4 regions of the Shewanella sp. MMG014 genome follow, and region 4 is predicted to be linked to each of the others. Evidence: predicted binding sites of a transcription regulator. Region 4 holds the regulator's gene; each other region holds the start of a gene.

Evidence for each region. The regulator LexA, encoded in region 4, represses DNA repair genes until DNA is damaged. The targets are predictions, from matches to a motif close to TACTGTATNNNNATACAGTA.
Region 1: a site for LexA is predicted at 2,019-2,038, ahead of recA (recombinase RecA). Genes of this name have one in related genera too.
Region 2: a site for LexA is predicted at 3,143-3,162, ahead of J8L86_RS14080 (YebG family protein). Genes of this name have one in related genera too.
Region 3: a site for LexA is predicted at 2,941-2,960, ahead of J8L86_RS19815 (DNA topoisomerase III). Genes of this name have one in related genera too.

The regions. Positions count from the first base shown of each region.
Region 1 is NZ_JAGJDZ010000004.1:292,827-298,243, forward strand. It holds gene mutS (DNA mismatch repair protein MutS) at 1-1,702, opposite strand, end outside; gene recA (recombinase RecA) at 2,124-3,182, shown strand; gene alaS (alanine--tRNA ligase) at 3,511-5,417, shown strand, end outside.
Region 2 is NZ_JAGJDZ010000008.1:142,765-148,181, forward strand. It holds gene J8L86_RS14065 (MlaD family protein) at 1-1,703, opposite strand, end outside; gene J8L86_RS14070 (paraquat-inducible protein A) at 1,690-2,340, opposite strand; gene J8L86_RS14075 (paraquat-inducible protein A) at 2,330-2,959, opposite strand; gene J8L86_RS14080 (YebG family protein) at 3,174-3,467, shown strand; gene J8L86_RS14085 (GAF domain-containing protein) at 3,486-3,944, shown strand; gene proQ (RNA chaperone ProQ) at 4,213-4,848, shown strand; gene prc (carboxy terminal-processing peptidase) at 4,871-5,417, shown strand, end outside.
Region 3 is NZ_JAGJDZ010000016.1:31,002-36,418, forward strand. It holds gene J8L86_RS19790 (dienelactone hydrolase family protein) at 1-73, shown strand, start outside; gene lepB (signal peptidase I) at 458-1,147, shown strand; gene J8L86_RS19800 (VOC family protein) at 1,366-1,770, shown strand; gene J8L86_RS19805 (hypothetical protein) at 1,886-2,212, shown strand; gene J8L86_RS19810 (hypothetical protein) at 2,408-2,590, opposite strand; gene J8L86_RS19815 (DNA topoisomerase III) at 3,022-5,037, shown strand; gene J8L86_RS19820 (prohibitin family protein) at 5,242-5,417, shown strand, end outside.
Region 4 is NZ_JAGJDZ010000005.1:210,302-215,718, reverse strand. It holds gene ctaD (cytochrome c oxidase subunit I) at 1-745, opposite strand, end outside; gene coxB (cytochrome c oxidase subunit II) at 755-2,323, opposite strand; gene J8L86_RS10230 (SulA-like leucine-rich domain-containing protein) at 2,764-3,270, opposite strand; gene lexA (transcriptional repressor LexA) at 3,267-3,884, opposite strand; gene plsB (glycerol-3-phosphate 1-O-acyltransferase PlsB) at 4,293-5,417, shown strand, end outside.

The DNA of each region.
Region 1 (5,417 bases), on a different contig from region 4:
TTTCAGCTCGCTCTGCAAAGTTGCTTAGCACATCTAATTCGGATGCAGCTTGGGCAAACAGTTGTAGTTCATGCAATTTAGGTAAAAGTAAATCAAATAACTCTTCCCAAAGCTGCTTTTCAATCGCTAATGCCTTTCCTTGACTAGATAGCACTTTCTCTTCGTATTCTTTTAACTCTGGTGTGATGTAGCGTTCGGTATTCTTTAGTGTTTGACGACGCTGATAGCTCAAAGGAACTTGATCTGATTGTAAGCGACTCACTTCGATATAGTAGCCGTGAACCCGGTTGTAGCCGACCTTTAAGGTATTGATGCCTGTTTGTTCTTTTTCACGGTTTTCTAATTGTACTAGATAATCAGATGCCCCTTCACTTAGGCCACGCCATTCATCTAACTGCGCGTTGTAACCCGCTTTAATTACGCCGCCATCACGGATAAGCATAGGCGGATTATCGACAATCGCATTTTCCAATAGCTGTTGCTGCTCTGGAAACTCGCCTAATAAATTGGCTAGACGATGGAGTTCACTTTGTTGGCAGTGACCTAAAGTTTGCTGAATTTCAGGTAATAAAGCCAACGCCTGGCGAAGACGGGCAAAATCTCGTGGGCGTGCGCTGCGAATAGCTAGCCTCGCCATGATACGTTCGATATCGCCAAGGGCTTTTAATTGCTGGTGTAAGTCTGCATATAACCCCGTATCAATTAACTCAGCAACTGCTTGTTGCCTTTGGCTAATATGCTGTTGGTCACGCAGCGGTTGGTGGATCCATCGCTGCAACATACGACTTCCCATCGGCGTCGCTGTCTTATCGAGTACCCAAGCTAAGGTATTATCACGTGAGCCAGATAAATTAATAGTAAGTTCTAAGTTTCGGCGGGTGGCAGCATCAAGAATGATAGTATCAGCCTGATTAAACATGGTGATGCTATTAATATGAGGCAAAGCTGTTTTTTGTGTGTCTTTGACATATTGCATTAAGCAGCCAGCTGCTTGTAGCGAAAGCCTAGCATTTGTAATACCAAATCCATGAAGATCTTTGGTACCAAATTGCTCTAGAAGTAATTGAATGCTGGTATCGTAATCAAACTCCCATTCAGGTCTTCGACGTATGCCTTTGCGATTTTCAATTAATTGGCGGTCAAGTAAATCTTCACTGTAGAGCAATTCTGCAGGACTGGTACGTTGCAGTTCAGCTTCTAGTGTTTCTTCATTTTCAAGTTCAACAATAACAAATCGACCAGACGAAACATCTAAAGTCGCGTAGCCAAATCCACTCTTACCCTGATATACCGCAGCAAGTAAGTTATCCTGCTTTTCTTGTAGTAAGGCCTCGTCGGTTAAGGTACCTGGGGTAACAATTCTTACAACTTTACGCTCAACTGGTCCTTTACTTGTAGCAGGGTCACCGACTTGTTCACAAATAGCGACAGATTGACCAATTTGAACCAATTTTGCGAGGTAACCTTCAACGGCGTGGTAGGGAAGTCCTGCCATGGGAATCGCGTTACCACCACTTTTTCCACGTGCAGTTAATGAGATACCTAACAGTTCCGATGCCAGCTTAGCGTCTTCATAAAATAATTCATAAAAGTCTCCCATACGATAAAACAACAGCATTTCAGGATGCTGTGCTTTCAGCGTTAAATACTGGCGCATCATGGGAGTGTGCTTTTCTAAATTTGGGTCTTCATTTACGGTCATTAAGTGATTGCTCTTACTTTATTTTGAATTAGGCTAAGTCTGGGTCAATATAGGCGGTCATCTTAACAACAATTGATTTGATACCCAATAGAATCGCAACGATGCTATGCCGTCTTGCCCTTGTTTACTGATTTTTTGAACAATACTTATTGTTGTAAACTCAGGTATTTACCCAACTTAGAAGTACTGTATACAGTGGTTTTGTTTGTCTACTATTTATCGTTATTAATATATTTTCGTTATTAACTGTATGATTTTTAATGTGTAAATAATAGTAAGGTAAAAAAAAGGAAAAAAATTATACAGTAACTATTGATACTGTATGATTATACAGTATACTGAGCTCATATTACGAAACAGACAAATTTATTCGTTACCAAGTTCGTTATTCGAACTGAGTCACCTTAAAGGGATAAAGAGAATGAAAGCAGATCCAAATAAAGAGAAAGCGCTGAATGCTGTATTAGGTCAAATTGAAAAGCAATTTGGTAAAGGTTCAATCATGAAGTTGGGCGCTGATCGCACAATGGATGTTGAAACCATTTCTACAGGTTCGCTTTCGTTGGATGTTGCCTTAGGTGCTGGTGGTTTACCAATGGGACGTATCGTTGAAATTTACGGTCCAGAATCATCGGGTAAAACAACGTTAACACTTGAAGTTATTGCTGCAGCACAACGTGAAGGCAAAACGTGTGCGTTTATTGATGCTGAGCATGCTCTAGACCCTATCTATGCAAAAAATCTAGGTGTCGATATTGATAACCTATTATGTTCACAACCTGATACTGGTGAGCAAGCGCTTGAAATCTGTGATGCGCTAACACGTTCAGGTGCTGTTGATGTAATCATTGTCGATTCTGTTGCAGCATTAACACCAAAAGCTGAAATTGAAGGTGAAATTGGTGATTCTCATATGGGCCTTGCCGCACGTATGATGAGCCAAGCAATGCGTAAGCTTGCAGGTAACTTAAAACAGTCAAATACGCTACTTATTTTCATTAACCAAATTCGTATGAAAATTGGTGTTATGTTTGGTAACCCTGAAACCACAACGGGTGGTAATGCACTTAAATTCTACGCTTCTGTACGTTTAGATATTCGTCGTACAGGTGCGATTAAAGACGGCGACGCTGTCGTAGGTAACGAGACTCGAGTAAAGGTCGTTAAAAATAAAATTGCAGCGCCATTTAGACAAGCTGAATTCCAAATTCTTTACGGTAAAGGTATTAACCGTACTGGTGAGCTCGTTGATTTAGGTGTAGCACACAAGCTGGTTGAGAAAGCTGGTGCTTGGTACAGCTACCAAGGCAACAAGATTGGTCAAGGCCGTGCAAATGCGGGTAAATACCTAGTTGAAAACCCTGCAGTAGCTGAAGAAATTGAAGCAAATTTACGTCAAATGCTATTAAGCACTGAAAAAGAAGCGGCACCAGCCGAGTCGGATGAAAACATCGATTTAGAAACAGGTGAAGTGTTCTAATCACGTTTTAACAGTAATGAAAATAACTATCGCGGTCGACATGAGTCGGCCGCGATTTTTTTGTGAGTGCTCTATTCATTGGCATATGTGATCGAACGCCGCGCATAAAGATATGACTTCATTAAAGACGTCATTTAGCTCGTATTACGGCACAGATTATTAAAAACCAATTAACCGATTACAGTAATCGCCCCTCATAGCAAGAAAATCGCTAATCTAAATACGCTTGGATCTCGCACCTTCAGTTTGTTTAAGTATATAATGTTGCCAATTTAAAGCTGATATTCAGCTTCATGATAAATAGAATTTATCCATTTAGGGCGATTTCATGTTTCAGACCACCACAGAATTAAGAAGCGCATTTTTAGCGTATTTTGGTAACAACGGACACCAAGTTGTCGACAGTAGCTCGTTAGTACCACATAACGATCCAACGTTATTATTTACAAATGCGGGTATGAACCAATTTAAAGAAGCTTTTCTAGGATTGGAAAATCGTGGTTATTCACGTGCAACGACATCGCAACGTTGTGTCCGTGCTGGTGGTAAGCATAATGACTTAGATAATGTAGGTTACACCGCCCGTCACCATACTTTCTTTGAAATGTTAGGTAACTTTAGTTTTGGTGATTACTTTAAAGAAGAAGCCATTTCATATGCGTGGAACTTTTTAACCCAAACACTGAAATTACCAACAGAAAAACTTTGTGTCACTATTTACGATACTGATGACGAAGCCTTTGAAATCTGGAATAAGAAAATCGGTGTTGCTGCTGAAAATATTATTCGTATTGGTGATAACAAAGGCGCTCCTTATGCCTCTGACAACTTCTGGCAAATGGGTGATACAGGTCCTTGTGGTCCATGTTCAGAGATCTTTTATGATCATGGCGAGCACATTTGGGGCGGCCGCCCTGGTACACCAGAAGAAGATGGCGATCGCTTCATTGAAATCTGGAATATCGTTTTCATGCAGTACAACCGTCAAGCTGACGGTGAAATGAAACCGCTACCAAAACCTTCAGTCGATACAGGTATGGGAATTGAGCGTATTGCAGCTATCATGCAAGGCGTACACTCAAACTACGAAATTGATATTTTCCAAGCGTTAATCAAAAAAGCGGCGGAGATTATTGGGGTTGAAGATTTAGAAAATAAATCACTGCGCGTAATTGCTGACCATATTCGTTCTTGTTCATTCTTAATTGCTGATGGTGTGATGCCGTCGAATGAAGGCCGTGGTTATGTATTGCGTCGTATCATTCGTCGTGCAGTGCGTCACGGTAATAAGTTAGGTGCAACCGATACGTTCTTCTTTAAATTGCTGCCTACCCTAATTGAAGTCATGGGCGATGCGGGTAAAAGTTTGGTTGAAGCTAAAGCGATTATTGAAAAATCGTTAAAAGCTGAAGAAGAACAATTTGCCAGAACACTAGAGCGTGGATTAGGTATTTTAGATGCTGCGTTAAACGAGTTAGATACTAACGTTTTAGATGGTGAAACAGCCTTTAAACTTTACGATACCTATGGTTTCCCAGTGGATCTAACAGCTGACGTCTGTCGTGAACGTGATATTACCGTTGATGAAGCCGGTTTCGAAGCTGCGATGGCTGAGCAAAGAAGCCGTGCACAAGCTGCTGGTAATTTTGGTACTGATTATAATACTGGTCTTAAAATCGAAGGTGAAACTGAGTTTTGTGGTTACACCGAATTAAACGGTGAAGGCAGTGTTTCTGCAATTTATGTTGGTGGTGAATCAGTCGAGACGTTAGCAGCAGGTCAAGAAGCGGTAATCGTATTAGATAACACCCCTTTTTATGCAGAGTCAGGTGGTCAGGTAGGTGATAAAGGCTTACTTTCAATTGGCGAAAATGTTTTTGAAGTTGCTGATACACAAATCTTCGGTCAAGCATTTGGTCACGAAGGTAAGTTAACGGCAGGTACATTGACTGTAGGCCAAAAAGTCACTGCAGAAGTGGATAAGAAATTACGTCACCGTACACAGTTAAATCACTCGGTGACTCACTTATTACATGCCGCCCTTCGTAATGTTTTAGGAACTCACGTAAATCAAAAGGGATCTTTAGTTAACCCTGAGCGTTTACGTTTTGACTTTGCGCACTTCGAAGCCGTAACTGCTGCAGAGCTCAAGCAAGTAGAAGATATGGTTAATACCCAAATCCGTCGTAACCATCAGCTAAAAACTGCTGTGATGGGTATTGATGAGGCAAAAGA
Region 2 (5,417 bases), on a different contig from region 4:
ATCAACTGTTTAAACTTATTTTGTATTGCGATACGAATCGAGAATTGGTCTGTATTGCTGTTCCAATAAACTTCTTTAACACTACCGATTTGCATTTTTTTGTAATAAATAGGAGAACCTGCAGATAACCCCGCGCCATCGATACTGTCGAGTGTTAATGTGGTGATGTTATTTTTATTAAGGGCGACAAGTGCATCATCATTAGAACGATACAAGGCAAATTTTGCCTTCGGGGTAACTAATGCTTTATTTTTTCCTTGAACTAAGGAAATCGCACCTTCAATAACAGTGTTTAAATCTCTTGTTGTTACAGATACGCCGTCTAAAGATGCGTCAATACTTAACGCTGACTCTGTGACAAAATAACTATCAGTTGTTAATAGTGAGGCGAACTCAGGTAAAATTTCGACTTGGTACAGAACACCGGTAAAGTCTTCGGTTAATGTCACTTCAGTGATAGTACCAATAGGCATCTGTTTAAATCTAACTTCTGCGCCTGCAGTTAAGCCACTGTGCTCATCAGAAGTGAGTTGTATGGTGAGCTTTTGCGCTTGAAGCAAATCTGGCGCTTCAGGTTGTAAAGTAAATAGCTCTGGTAACGCTTGGTCACTGGTGCCTGGGAGCACATTGACGACACTCCCAGTTAATAAACGTGCTGCATGTTTCACACCTTCAAGCGAAATGTCGGCACCAGCAATCCAGAATTGGCTATCGGCATTTAATAAGTGCTGATATTGCACATCAAACTTGGCTAAAAATTTAACGCCGGATTCAGTCAATTGAGTTTGATGAACTTTGCCCACCTCAACGCCACGATAAACCAGTGCTGAACCTTGGTTTATCTCATCTGCATTCTCGGCGGTAAGTACAAATTCAATCCCTTTAACTGCACTTTCTTCATCAGGGTAAAGTACGTAGGTATCGCCACTAACTGCTTTGTCCGCTTTTGTATCTGAGTTGAAACTGATCCCGCCAGCAAGTAATGATGCCAAACTTTCGGTATTCACCTTAATCCCTGACATAGAGGCATCGATTTTGAGCCCAGAGACATTCCAAAATTGTGACTCTTGATTGACCAAGTGTGCGTATTGCTGCTCGATAAAGGTACTGATAGTAATGGTCTCACTATCGATTAAGCGGTAGTTAACCACCTTGCCAACTGGCACTTGGCGGTAAAATACCATTGAGCCGACATCAAGGGAGCCTAGTGTTGAAGTGGTAAGGTTTACAACAATGCCTTCTTCATCATTGGGGATCATCGTAGGGGCTTCTGTTAAAGCAACAAACTCAGATGCCGAACTACCATCTCCTGGCTGAATAGCAATATAGTTACCTGAAAATAAGGTATCTAATCCTTCTATCCCGGTGATACTTGCTTTTGGAGTCACAAGCCAAAACTGGGTGTTTTTGTTTAAAAATGGATCAGAGCGATAATCCATAATGATTTTAACATTGACGCCAGAAAGGTCTTTATCAATGCTGATATCGGTGACTTTACCGACCGTTAATCCCTGATATTTAACTAGGGTTTTACCGATATCGATACCGATCGCACTAGGGAAGTGCACTTGAACTTCAATTCCCGACTCTTTGATACTTTTAACACCTAGCCAAGCCCCCAATACCAGGGCAACAATAGGAAGTAACCAAATCGGAGAGAAAAGTTTCTTTTTAACGACTTTTGGTGATTCAATTCGTGTCATTTTTTTTGTCCAAGCGATCCCAAAGTAAACGTGTATCAAGCACCTTAGCTGCCAATTGAGTCAGTAAGATAACGAGTGCAAATGCGGTTGCTGCCGGAGCGGGTTTAGCATCTAAAAGTTGACCCATATTGACTACCGCAACTGTCAGTGCAATAACGAATAAATCCAACATAGACCAACGGCCAATCCATTCAATAATATGAAACCCCACCATGAGCTTCTTTTTTGAAACTGGTAAGTTAAAACTAATCGCAGTTAAATATATCGCTAGTCCAGCAATTTTTAGCCATGGTACTAAAATACTGGCGGTGAATACGATAATAGCAATAGGGATCATATCCGAATGCACTAAATGTACTATCCCAGTAAAAATAGTATCGTAAGTCACTTTGCCTTGGTTTGTGAGCATAGTGATTGGATAAATATTGGCTGGTATTAATAAAATCGCTGCAGTAATTAATAACGCCCAGCTTTGTTGCAAGCTCTGTTCATTACGAGGTTGTATTTTTGATTCGCAGCGGCTGCAATACCCTTGCTCAATAGGGTTAATGTTGCGACATACCCCACACAAGGTCATACCGATATCTTTACCTTGCTGGTAATCATTGCTTTTAGCTTGTTCTATTTTATTCGTCATGAGTCAGCTTCCACATATGTTCCAGATTATACTCACGTTGCAAAAACAAAATAACCAAAAATAACATTCCGAAACAAAAAGTTCCCATGCCTAAATAGATATCCGCAAAGTCAGATAAATTGAATGCGGCCACCAAGAAAGAAATGACATAAATTTCTAACATTGATAATTGGGTGAGTAAGGCTTGGTTTTTCAGCAAACGCCGATAGGTTCGTTGCCAAAAGTAGCTGTGTAATTTGTTTTTTACGATAATGATTTGTAGCAATATCGACAGTATCAATAAGCCAGGAGCAATCACTGCTGAGGCAATAACTGCAACAGCGACAATCCAATAACCTTGTGCCCAAACTGCGATGGCTGTCTCGTAGACAGTCGTTGCACGGATGCTACCCAAAAAATGGATTTCTAAAACGGGTAAAAAATTAGCTGGGATAAAAAAAAGTAGCGCGGTCATACACAAAGCTAGCATGCCGTTAATAGAGCAATATGGCACATCATAGAGTGCCGTATGGCAGCGAGGACATAGGGCTCTGACATTCGAAGGTAGCGCACGGCGCTGAACTGCTAAGTCACAAGAGCGACATAAAACGATGCTCTCTTGATCTACATTTTTTGGCATATAAAGCGCAAACCATCCATCTATATAATTAAGAGCTCTAAATTACTGAACAATATCTGACTAAAGTGCACAAAATATGGCTTTAAATAGTCAAAACGTCAATTATTCAAGATACAATAAAATCAGATAATACCAGAATAATCAGAATACTTGCATCAGAAGTTAGTTCTATGACACTCTATGCACTGTATATAAAAACAGTAAGAGGTTAATCATGGCGGTAATTACAAAGTTTGTCGTGGTAAGAGAAGGGGTGGAAAAGATGACATTTACATCTAAAAAGGAAGCCGATGCCTATGACAAAATGCTCGACATTGCTGATAACTTAGTTCCTTTTATTACTAGCGCTGAACTCGAAATTGACGAGAATAGTGTGGAGAAGCTTGCTTTTTACTTAGCTTCTAATAAAGATGAGCTAGCTAATTTATTAAAAGGCGTAGTAAAACCTAAGCCAGCTGCCAATAAAGCAGCCACAAAAAAAACTAATAAAAAAGCGCCAACAGAATAAAATATTTTAGGAAGTACAATGAAAGCTGAGTTTTATGACACATTGAACCGTCAAGTATTAGCATTAATGGAAGGCGAAGATGATCTGATTGCTGGCATGGCAAACTTTTCGGCGTTGTTAAATGATAATTTAGACAATATAAATTGGGTTGGCTTTTACATTAAAAAAGCAGACCAATTAGTCTTAGGCCCGTTTCAAGGTAAAGTTGCCTGTACTCGTATTGTGATAGGCAAAGGAGTTTGTGGGACAGCTGCGGCACTAAATCAGACTCAACTTGTTGAAGATGTACACCAGTTTGAAGGGCATATTGCTTGTGATGCAGCCAGTAATTCAGAAATCGTTGTGCCGGTTCATAACGGAAATGATGTGGTTGCCGTGCTCGATATTGACAGTCCATTGTTGAATCGTTTTGATACAGACGATCAAAAAGGTCTCGAAATCTTAGTAAAAAGCTTCGAATCTTGCTTATTTGCTTAATTTGCGAACAAATAATCTAAATTGCAGGTCGCAATCGCTGTGATGCGCTTTATAATACTGAGCTGCACGCATTAACTACTGGAAAATTTATTTACTGTAAAATTGCAGCTAACTAAGTTAATTTGTTAAGGCATGTTTCAATTGCTTTAGCAATCATGTAGGAAGTGCTAATTTGAACGTTAAGCAAGACTCTGTTTAACGAAAGACAAACGACTGTACTAGCCAAGAAAGCTATTAACCAGTCCCCTTATATAACGTGGAAGTAAAAATGGAATCAACAGACAAGTTGACCGACACCAACGCAGTTTTAGCGTATTTATATGAAACTTTTCCTTTATGCTTTATTGCAGAAGGTGAAACTAAGCCATTAAAAATTGGTTTGTTTCAAGATTTAGCTGAAAGGTTGGCTGATGATTCTAAAGTAAGTAAGACACAATTACGTGTTGCACTTAGACGTTATACAAGTAGCTGGCGCTACCTTAAAGGCGTTAAAGCTGGCGTACAGCGTATCGACTTAGATGGCCAAGATTGTGGTGAGCTTGAGCAAGAGCATATTGATCATGCTCAGCAAACCCTAAAAGAAGGCCAAGAGAAAGCAAAGGCGAAACGCCAAGCACAAGCTGCAAAAGCAAATCCAAAGAAGCCTGCTAGAAAAGCACCTTCAGCAAAAACTGCTCCAGTTAAGAAAGACCGTCCAGCAAAAGCGAAAAAGCCTGCTGAACCAAAAGTTAATTATGTGCCAGCAAAATTTGACGAGCTTAAACAAAAACAACGTGTTAGTGTGAAGTTAGGGCAAAACCCAGTTGCCGGCGTTATCACTGATATCAAGAAAGAAGATGTCCATGTACAGCTTGATTCTGGTTTAGTCGTTAAAGTACGTGCCGAGCATATTTTATTATCGTGATCATTTAAGGAGTAACTTGTTGATGCGAAAACTCACTTTGGCTGCGTCGATTGCCACTTTATTTGTCGGTTTTTCGGCTTGGGCAATTTCACCCACTATTCAAATCAACGAGTTACCCAAACTTGAGCAAGAGCCTCAACATAAGGTTGCGAGTAAAAGAGTAACGAATTTATTTACCCGTTCTCATTACCATCGCTTTGAACTTGATGATGCTTTTTCTAAGCTCATTTATGACCGTTATCTGCAACAGTTAGATTTCAGACGTAATGTGCTTACCCAAGCTGATGTAGATAGCTTCAAGCAGTATCAAACTCAGTTTGACGATATGGTCAAAACGGGCAATATCGCTCCTGCCTTTGATATGTTCTCTTTATTGCAAAAACGTCGCTATGAACGTTTTGCCTATGCGTTAACTTTACTTGATAAAGAATTCGACTTTACCGAAGCTGGTGATGCTTATGAGTTCGATCGTGAAGAAGCTGCTTGGCCAAAAGATGAAGCTGAACTTAATGAGCTTTGGCGTCAGCGTGTTAAATACGATGCATTGAATCTTAAACTTGCTGGTAAAG
Region 3 (5,417 bases), on a different contig from region 4:
TCGCTATGATGAAGCCAACGCTAAACTGGCATGGGATCGTACCATTAGCTTTTTTACAGAGAAATTAAGTTAACGACTCGTCATTGATGGTGCCACAATAACAGGAAGCTTCGGCTTCCTTTTTTAATGCGAAAATTTTGAACGAGTGGTTTGTTTAACTCATTTTGATATGACGACGTATCACTTGTTTAGGTTAAAAGACTAAAAGGTGGTGATATTACTCATTTCAGTTAACCCTAAAAATATTAAAGTACTGAATTTATTGGTAAATAATAGTGGCCTTATAATTGCTTTAACCAAGTGCTCAAATCATTACATAAAGTGCATTACAGAAAATGCATTACAGAAAATGCATTACAGAGAGTACATTGCAGAAAGTACATTGTATTAAACGGTAAGCGCAAAGCCGCAAGCTTAACGCTAGCACTAAGTTCATCACTAAACATAAGGGATTATGATGATAAACAAATTCGCAAAGTTGCTAAAAGAGTATAAATCACTGCTGATTTTTATTGCGTTAATGAGTGTATTCAGAAGTGCAGTCGCAGATTGGTATACCGTGCCTACAAGCTCAATGAAACCAAGCATATTAATCGGTGACAGAATTCTTGCAAACAAAATGGCGTACGATGTTCGCATTCCTTTTACTCATGTTTCTTTATATAAAACAGGCGATCCAGCTCGCGGAGATATCATTATTTTTGACTCCGAAGCTGCTGGAAATAGACTGGTAAAGCGTGTCGTTGGCGTACCTGGCGACACCGTAGCGTTATACAACAATAAACTAGTGATTAACCATCAAAACATTAATTATCATGATCTTAGTTATAAGAGTAATCGTAATCAAGGTAAAAGTTATCAAGATGATACGCAGGATAAGATTGAAGATTTACTCGGCGTGGCGCATTCAATAAGAGTGAATAAAATGGGCTCAATACGCTCAAAGTTTAACGAGGTTACTGTGCCAACCGGGTATTATCTTGTATTGGGTGATAATCGGGATAACAGTGCTGATTCACGTGTGATTGGGTTTGTGCCTCGCAATGAAATCATCGGACGCACAAAGCGTGTTGTGATGTCTTTTAATTATGATAATTATTATTTACCTAGGCATGATAGATTTTTCCATTCCCTTGTCAGTGGCTAAAAGAGGCTAAATTGTCACTAAAGCACTTTACTCTTTGCTGACCAATGAATTCGAAATAAGCCACACCTTAATGAGTGGCTTATTTTTACTTCTCGCTGAATTTAATCCTACCTTTAAAAGTTTAACTTGTTTTATATCAATAAAATAAATCAGATTTTTTTCTAATTAAACCCTTACAATCTTAGTGCTAATTTCGTATTCAATTAAAAGGATATTGCATGTCGACTGTTACTCAGCAGCAAATCGGAATGATTGCATTAGTCGTTGATGATTATGATGACGCTATTGCCTTTTACACTCAAAAACTACAATTTACCTTAGTCGAAGATACCGATTTGGGCCGCGGAAAACGTTGGGTGTTAGTGTCACCGCCAAATGGTAATGGCACCAAATTGTTATTAGCTCAAGCCAACAATGAAACTCAAAAACAGTCGGTGGGTAATCAAACTGGAGGCCGGGTATTCTTGTTTCTGCAAACTAACGACTTTTGGCGTGACTATAAGTCAATGCAGGCCAATGAAGTGGTATTCAATGAAGAACCTAGGGTAGAAGAATATGGCACTGTTGTGGTGTTTCAGGATTTATACGGCAATAAATGGGACTTACTTGAGTTGAATAAGTAAACAAAATAAGCAAGTCGAATAAGCCAGTTTAATGAAGTCATAACAGTAGTTATAAAAGCTGTATTTAATGCAGTAGTGAAGTTTAATTAATCGTTTATTGAGGTAATGAATGGGAATGGTGATTGCTTTTCTTTTATGGGGTGTGGCAGTGGTTTTCTCTGTTATCACCATTGGTGTTATTCATCTGTGCAATAAAAAAGCTAAGCAGCGAGAGGTTGACAGCAAGTACATGCTTCATACTGTCTTAAGCTCAATACCATTGTGGTTGTTGATTTTCTATTACCCTGTTGATTATTACACATCCCATAACGATCTCGATGCTCTGATAACGGTATGGTCAACCAAAACTGCACTGACAATATTGAGTCCAGCAGTCACTGCTATCGTTATTTTAGTGCTACGTACTATGAAAGCGAAGCAACTAGCAGACAATGCAGATTAGGGGATAAATAGTCTGCACATCGTTCTTTACGACATAGCACTAAGTTTATCATTAAAAATAGCACTAAAGCCAAAATACACTCTGGTTATGAGCTTAAATAGCAGCCATAAAAAAAGCAGTGTTAGCACTGCTCTTTTATCAAAATTCATAGGGCTTTGTTGCCACTTTTAGCTGTATAAAATCAGCAAACTTTACTTAGAAAGTGCTGGTCAGCATATCGATTAACTCAGTTTCAGTGGTTGGCATTTTTGCAAGTTCAACCATTTCTGGTGAGCCACCATTTAACATGTAAGCACTTGTAGTCAAATGATCATGATGAAACCATTTCCCGTTAACGCAGACGTCTGTGTAACACTTCTCACATTGTTTCAATTCCATAACGGGCTCCTGAGCTCAAAATTTGCGATAACTAAACCTATCCCAAGAATTCATTAACAATGATGATCCAGATCAACTTTATTTCAGCTTTAATTATCTTAATTTAGATGAAACGTTTGTTTTTGGTGGTGTAAAAAGTCAATTGTATGGCAGTTGGGGCAATTTTATATTCTTTATTTTTCGGTTATGAAAATAAACTACAAAAAAAGCAGTAAAGCTCGCCAATTCTAGTTCGTTAACATGCTTAAAGGTAATATTTTGTCGTGCAGGCGTCATTTATTGCCATCGATTACCAAACTAAATTTTTTATGGATAAAATAAAAAAACTTTAAATAATTACTGTAATTGCCCACTGTAATTATATACAGTATCAGCATGATATTAAAAAGCCTGCATTAAAAGGCTTAACTGATTTAAACGGTTTGAATTGAATGATCCTGTATATTGCCGAGAAACCCAGCTTAGGTCGCGCTATTGCTGATGTATTGCCAAAGCCCCATAAAAAAGGCGACGGTTATATCATGGATGCTAATGGCAACTATGTTTCTTGGTGTGTCGGGCACTTGCTAGAGCAAGCTGAGCCAGACGCTTACGATCCAGCCTACAAGTCCTGGCAATTGGCACATTTACCAATTGTGCCTGACAGTTGGAAGCTTAAGCCTAAATCTAAAACGCGTTCGCAGTTATCCACCCTTAAAAAATTGATAAAACAAGCCTCAAGTCTTGTTAATGCGGGCGATCCAGATAGAGAAGGGCAATTGCTGGTTGATGAAGTGATAGCACATGCGGGTGTAAAAGCCGACAAACTTGCCCAAACCCAGCGTCTACTTATTAGTGATTTAAACCCAAGTGCTGTCAAAAGAGCACTAGGACAAATGCGCAGCAATAAAGAGTTCGTTCCGCTTTCAACATCAGCATTAGCTCGCAGCCGTGCTGATTGGCTATATGGCATGAATATGACCCGAGCCTATACCATTCAAGGCAAAAAAGTGGGTTATCAGGGGGTATTGTCGGTTGGCCGAGTACAAACACCGGTTTTAGGTTTGGTCGTGAGGCGTGATGAGGAAATAGCCAATTTTGTCCCTAAACCTTTTTATGAAGTACTTGCGCATTTATTAACTGACAAAAATGAATCATTCTCCGCTAAATGGAAGCCAAGTGAAGCGTGCCAGCCATATATGGATGAAGAAGGTCGCGTGTTAGCAAAGGGCTTAGCTGAAAATGTTGTTGGTCGAATTACTGATCAGCCTGCACAAGTAACTAAGCTTGAAGCAAAAAGTAAACGCCAAAATCCACCTTTGCCCTATAGCTTATCGTCACTGCAAATTGATGCAGCTAAACGTTTCGGTATGAGCGCAAAAGACGTCTTAGATACTTGTCAAAGCTTATACGAGCGCCATAAACTGATTACTTATCCGCGCTCAGATAGTCGTTATTTACCTGCTGAACAACACGGCCTCGCACCGCAGGTGATAAAAGCAATTGTCAGTAATGACGCGACGTTAACTGCAAAAATTGATTCGCCAAACGCTAAGCTTAAATCTAAAGCTTGGGATGATAAAAAAGTCGACGCTCACCATGCCATCATTCCCACTGAAAAAATGGCTAATTTAACCTCTTTATCGAGCAAAGAAGCGAAATTGTACTCGCACATTGCGAGGCAATATTTAGCCCAGTTTTATCCAGCTTATCTTTATGATGAAACCCAAGTGGAAGTGACCATTGCTGGAGGACTCTTTACCACTAAAGCGAAACAAGAAACTGCAATGGGGTGGAAACAACTATTTGCTTCAAGCCAATCGAGCAAAACAAGCATGAGTGATACAAATGGCCCAAGTGGGCATAAAGATGAAGAGGAACTCAGCACCTTACCTCCGCTCGTAAATGGTCAGCAATTACATTGCGCTCGTGGTGAACTGCTTGAGAAAACCACCCAGCCACCGAAGCATTTTACTGATGCGACATTACTTGGCGCCATGACAGGGATTAATCGTTTTGTGAGCAATAGCGAAGTAAAAAAAATCCTTAAAGATACCGATGGACTAGGCACTGAAGCGACTCGTGCAGGCATTATTGAATTATTATTTAAACGAGGTTATTTACAGCGTCAAGGGAAGTCAATTGTGGCAACCCAAGTCGGAGTCGGACTCGTTCATTCACTACCAGAAAGTGCGACCACACCTGATATGACCGCATTGTGGGAAAGTAGTTTAGATGCCATTAGCCAAAAGCAATTACGTTACGATGCGTTTATGTCTCCTTTAATTACCCAGCTCAATGAGTTGGTTACTCAAGCTGCTAATCAGTTACCTAATGCCTTAGCGGGTGTGACAGGTCCAGGTTACAAAAAACGCCGAAGCGGCGCAAAAACGGGTTATAAACGCAAGTCCACAACGGGTGCAAAATCGGCCTCTAAGAAAAGGCCATCAAAGAAGGCAACGAGTTAATTGGTTTTATGGAGTAAGCCAAGCAATATAAAGGTATGGCTATTGATTAGCTTAGTGTTGCTCGAATAGCGTTACTGTTACTGAGTAACGCGCGTGCGAATACAAGCTTTACAAGGTTCTTTTTGATTTGATGTTGCGATTTTGTTTGTTTTAGGTAATCTAGCGCCTTTAATTTAACTACATCATTAAATCAAAAGGAAGTTTATGAATATCAAGGATGTTTTTAGCACAGGTTCGTTATTTAAAGCCTTGCCTTTATTATTATTAATCATTGCAGTTTTTAACTCTTACTACATCGTTATCGAGGGGCATGTAGGGGTTGTTAAACGCTTTGGCGAAGCAATGGATCAACAAAACCCTGGATTACATTTTAAAATCCC
Region 4 (5,417 bases):
CGGCATCAAAGAAACTGGTACCAAAGTATTTATCGGTTAATACCATGGTAACCGCACCTGCAAGTACGGGCATCACTGCAATCAGCAAGAATGCAGTAATGAGCCATGTCCATACAAATAATGGCAACTTCATCCAAGTCATGCCTGGTGCACGCATATTAACAATGGTCACGACCACGTTAATTGCGCCCATAATCGAACTGATCCCCATGATATGCACCGAGAAAACAAATAGTGCAGTGCTATCAGGGCTATAGGTTGTTGATAGCGGTGCATAGAAAGTCCAGCCAAAGTTAGGGCCGCCGCCTTCCATAAACAGCGAACTCAACAGAATCGCGAAGGCAAATGGTAAGATCCAAAAGCTCCAGTTATTCATTCGAGGCAGTGCCATATCAGGTGCTCCAATCATCATTGGGATCAGCCAGTTGGCTAACCCTGTGAAGGCGGGCATGACGGCACCAAATACCATAATAAGACCGTGTACTGTGGTCATTTGGTTAAAGAAGTTAGGGTCAACTAACTGTAAGCCTGGCTGAAATAGCTCTGCGCGAATGACCATTGCCATCGCACCACCAGTGAGGAACATAATAAAACTGAACCATAAATACATAGAACCAATGTCTTTATGGTTAGTGGTTAATATCCAGCGCATGATGCCTTTTGGCGCGCCATGATGGTGATCATCATGGCCGTCATGAGAATGTTCATCATGAGCTGGGGTAGTATCTTGTGTAATTGTGCTCATCTGTATCCCTTACTTTCCATGACCAACAACATCGGTGGCTTGAACAGCATCACCAGTATTATTTCCCCAAGCATTTCGCTCATACGTCACAACAGCTGCGAGTTGCTGAGGTGAGAGTATGGAGCTAAATCCTTGCATTGCTGTACCAGGTTGGCCATTGATAACCACTTCAAGGTGTCCTTCAACAGGGCCCATGACTAACGGACTGCCTACTAACGCAGGGAATGCGCCAGGTAAACCTGTACCAGCGGCTTGGTGACATGCAGCACAGCTGCTGAGATAAACTTGCTCACCCATTGCCATCAGTTCATCCATAGATAAGTCATCCATAACAACGTCAGGTGTTGCTTCTTCAACGACGTCAGCAACCACTTGTTCTACCTCAGGTTGTGTCGCTGGTAATTCAGCAGGCAAAGTGACAGGCGTTGGCTTATCACTTGCTGAACTTGCATCGCTAGGTGCCCCACCAGAGTTCACATCTGCAGCTTGAACCACATCACCAGAATCATTACCCCAAGCGTTTCGCTCGTAGGTCACAACAGCTGCAATTTCTGTTGCAGTAAGCTGTTTCGCGAAGGCTTGCATGGCAGTACCAGGCTGGCCGTTGACGACAATATCAATGTGGCCAGCAACTGACCCTTTAATGATTGGGCTGCCGATAAGAGACGGGAATACACCAGGTAGTCCTGCACCATTTGGTTGGTGACAAGCGGCACATCGGCCCATGTAAACTTGTTCACCTTGAGCCATCAACTCATCAAAGGTCAGGGTTTGCGACAGTGACGCTTCAGCCGCGGCTTTTGCATCAGCAGTGAGTTGTTTTTGATCTTTTAGCCATTGCTCAAAGTCTGCTTCAGAAACGGCTTCAACTACCACCGGCATGAATCCGTGGTCTTTACCACACAACTCAGCACATTGGCCTCGGTAGGTACCAACCTTATCAATCTTGGTCCAAGCTTCATTAATAAAACCTGGGTTAGCATCTTTTTTCACCGCAAATGCAGGAACCCACCAAGAGTGAATCACATCATCTGAAGTCATTAAAAAGCGTACTTTACGATTGATTGGCAGAACGAGGGGCTTATCGACTTCAAGTAGGTAAGTTTCAGTTTTCGTTTCTGTCCCAGTAATTTGATCGGCAGGGGTGGAAAGTAAACTGTAAAACTCGACGTCTTCATTAAAATAGCTGTAATGCCATTTCCATTGAGAGCCGGTTACTTTAATAGTTAACTCCGCATCACTTGGGTCTTCCATAGCAATGAGGGTTTTTGTGGCAGGAATTGCCATACCAATGAGGATAAGAAACGGCACGACAGTCCATGCTATTTCCACTTTGGTACTATCATGGAAATCAGCAGGTACTGCACCCTTTGATTTTCTATGATAAATCATGGAGTAAATCATGATTCCAAATACCACAACACCAATAGCACAACAGATATAAAGAATGATCATATGGAGGTCGTAAACCTTACCACTGATCTCTGTTACCCCTTGGGTCATGTTAAGCGGCATATCAGCCGCTGCAAGCGGCACTGCAAAAAACAGCACCATTAATCCATACAACAATCGCTTCACAAGACTACTCCTCTGCCAATTGCGATTTGCAATAACAACAAGGAAAAGTCACACAGTAATACTCTGCTCTATGCAAACTTTTCTATTCCCGAAAAAGTTTGATCACTTCAAAGTACACGGTGGCAGTGAGTATTAATACTCGATTATTCTATTGGGTTTTGGTGGCCACACTTGTACCTAATACTGAACTTTTCAATTCTTAAATTGACGCTTTTTATTCAAGGCTTTCTATACCGCATGGTACCAGCACAATCTTTACAGCGTTTTATCACTTATGTTCATTTTTACCACTAAGAGAGGTCAATAAATGTTACTCCCTTGTTAACTACATTACTTGGAGATTAAATATTGATCAAGATCACTTTATCATCTAATTTGCTGAAAAAAGGCGCAAAAAAAAGCCCGTCACCGAAATGAAGGGCTTTTTTAGCAAATAGACTTTAGTGAAATGCAGATAAATTCAATTGGGTTGCAGTCACAGGATTACTGGCGTTTAATTGGTCATCACGTAAGTGAGTATTTACATCTTCGATAATGACACCTTGTGCTAAGGCGCTTTTAGCGACTAATTGAATGCGGCGATTATCACGAGCATCTAATGGGGTTGTCCATGTAATCACTGCGCTGGATGTACCACTTGTGAGTGCTTTTTCCATTGCCCACAGTGTTTCGACTTCATCTTTAGTGTGAACCAGTAATACACGGTCCATTCTGACATTGGCGTTCGCTAGAATTTGTTTGTAACCAATGTGAGGCGGGTTAATCAGTACAATCCATCGCCCTTGTTGACTTAATACGGCTAACTGGCCGCATAGCTGAGTTAATTCAGTTAACCCTTGGTTAGCTGTTTGTTTGGTTTCGATACCTTGCTTTACTGGCGCAGCTGCTGATGCCATGTCCATCCATAAACCTGGGTGACGTGGTGCATTACCTATTAATGTGTTCATAACCAACCTCCATTACGGATAACGCCAACAGCGAGCCCTTCAATCGTAAGGCTTTGGCATGTTAAATCGACTTTTATCGGCGAGTACTGCTCGTTTTCTGCATGCAGATAAACAACGTTGCCTTTCTTTTCAAAACGCTTCACGGTGACATCATCATCAACACGGGCAACAACGACTTGACCATTTTTAGCTTGCTGCATTTTGTGAACCGCTAATAAGTCGCCTTCAATAATGCCAATATCCTTCATACTGTCGCCACGAACACGTAGTAAGAAATTAGCATTGGGTTTAAACATTTCAGGATCAACTTGAAAGTATTGTTCAACATGTTCTAGCGCCAAAATTGGTTCACCAGCCGCAACCTGACCAATCAGTGGTAAGCCTTCTTCAACTTCCTCTTCTTCTTGGACCATACGGATACCGCGAGAGGTACCTGGAATAATTTCAATGCAACCTTTTTTAGCGAGTGCTTTTAAATGTTCTTCTGCAGCATTAGCACTTTTAAAGCCTAATCTAGTGGCAATTTCTGCACGAGTTGGTGGCATACCTGTCTCGGCAATATTGCATTTAATTAATTCTAGAATTTCAGCTTGTCGTGGCGTTAAAGGTCTCATGTTGATTCCTGTTTTTTTATACAGTGACTGTCATTATATACAGTATCTTTGGTCGCGCAAGTATTAACCAACATTTTTTGCTGATAAAGCAATAGATATGAATTTTTATCGAAGTTTCTAGTTATTTAAAGTTCATTAAATCAGTAGTTTATTGTTTTTATAGGGGCTGGTAAATTAGTGTGTTTTATTATTGATGACTCAAGTGAATAAGCCAAAAAGTACTGGATACCGTCTATTTATACAGTACTGTACCTAAATGTTTTGCTACTTACTAAGTGATTGATACTTGATGTTAGAACCAACAAAACTTGCTACTTAAATGTTAACTAGATTTACCGAGGTTAGTGTAACTGAATGATATTCTGGTATCCTATGCGCAATAAATCGTTGTTGATAATGCGAAGACCCATGCTAAAACCAGATTCTATCATTGCTAAATCATTACGTTGGATTCAGAAATTAATGGTACACAGTGTTGTTGTGCCTGAAGATCCGTTCGCTGACCTTAACTTAGATCCTGACAAGCCAGTGGTCTATGTGATGAAAACGGAGTCGCTGAGTGATATTGCTGCCTTACATGAAATGACAGCTAAATATAACTTGCCAAGTCCGTATGAACGGTTAGATGTTGATGGTTTCAATACCCCTAGAATTGTGTGTGTGGAAGGGCGTAAACCCTTGTTTGGTAAGCGCCATAGTAGCGATAAATTTGTAGCAAACTTTACTAAGTTGCTCGAATTACACCAAAAGAACAAAGAACTCGACATCCAGCTTGTGCCTGTAAGCCTATATTGGGGGCGTATCCCAGGTAAAGAAGATGACACCATGACCGCTGCGGTTTTTGAGCGTGAAAACCCAACATGGTTACGTAAATGGTTAATGATTCTATTTTTAGGTCGCCATAACTTCATTCAATTTTCTAATGCCATGTCGCTGCGTTATATGGCTGATGAACACGGCACAGATGTCAGTATTGCGCATAAGCTTATCCGTGTGGCTCGTGTGCATTTTCGCCGACAACGTAAGGTGATGACGGGGCCTCAGCTTCCTAATCGTCAAGCGATGTTCAATTCACTGTTAAAGTCAGAATCCATCAAGCGTGCCATTCAAGAAGAAGCCGTTAACAAAAAAATTCCCGAAGAAAAGGCACGTGAAAAAGCCATTGAGTACCTTGATGAAATCGCGGCAGACTATTCGGATAACTTGATTCGTATTGCTGAGCGTTTCTTAACTTGGCTTTGGAACAAGTTATACAGTGGTATTAGCATCAAGAGTGCGGAGCAAGTTCGTAAACTGCATCATGATGGTCATGAAATCGTTTATGTGCCGTGTCATCGAAGCCATATGGATTACTTGTTACTGTCATATATTCTTTATTATCAAGGCATGGTTCCACCGCATATTGCGGCAGGGATTAATCTTAACTTTTGGCCGGCAGGTCCAATGTTCCGCCGTGGTGGTGCCTTCTTTATCCGTCGTAGTTTTAACGGTAATAAGCTTTATACCGCAGTATTCAGAGAGTATTTAGATCAA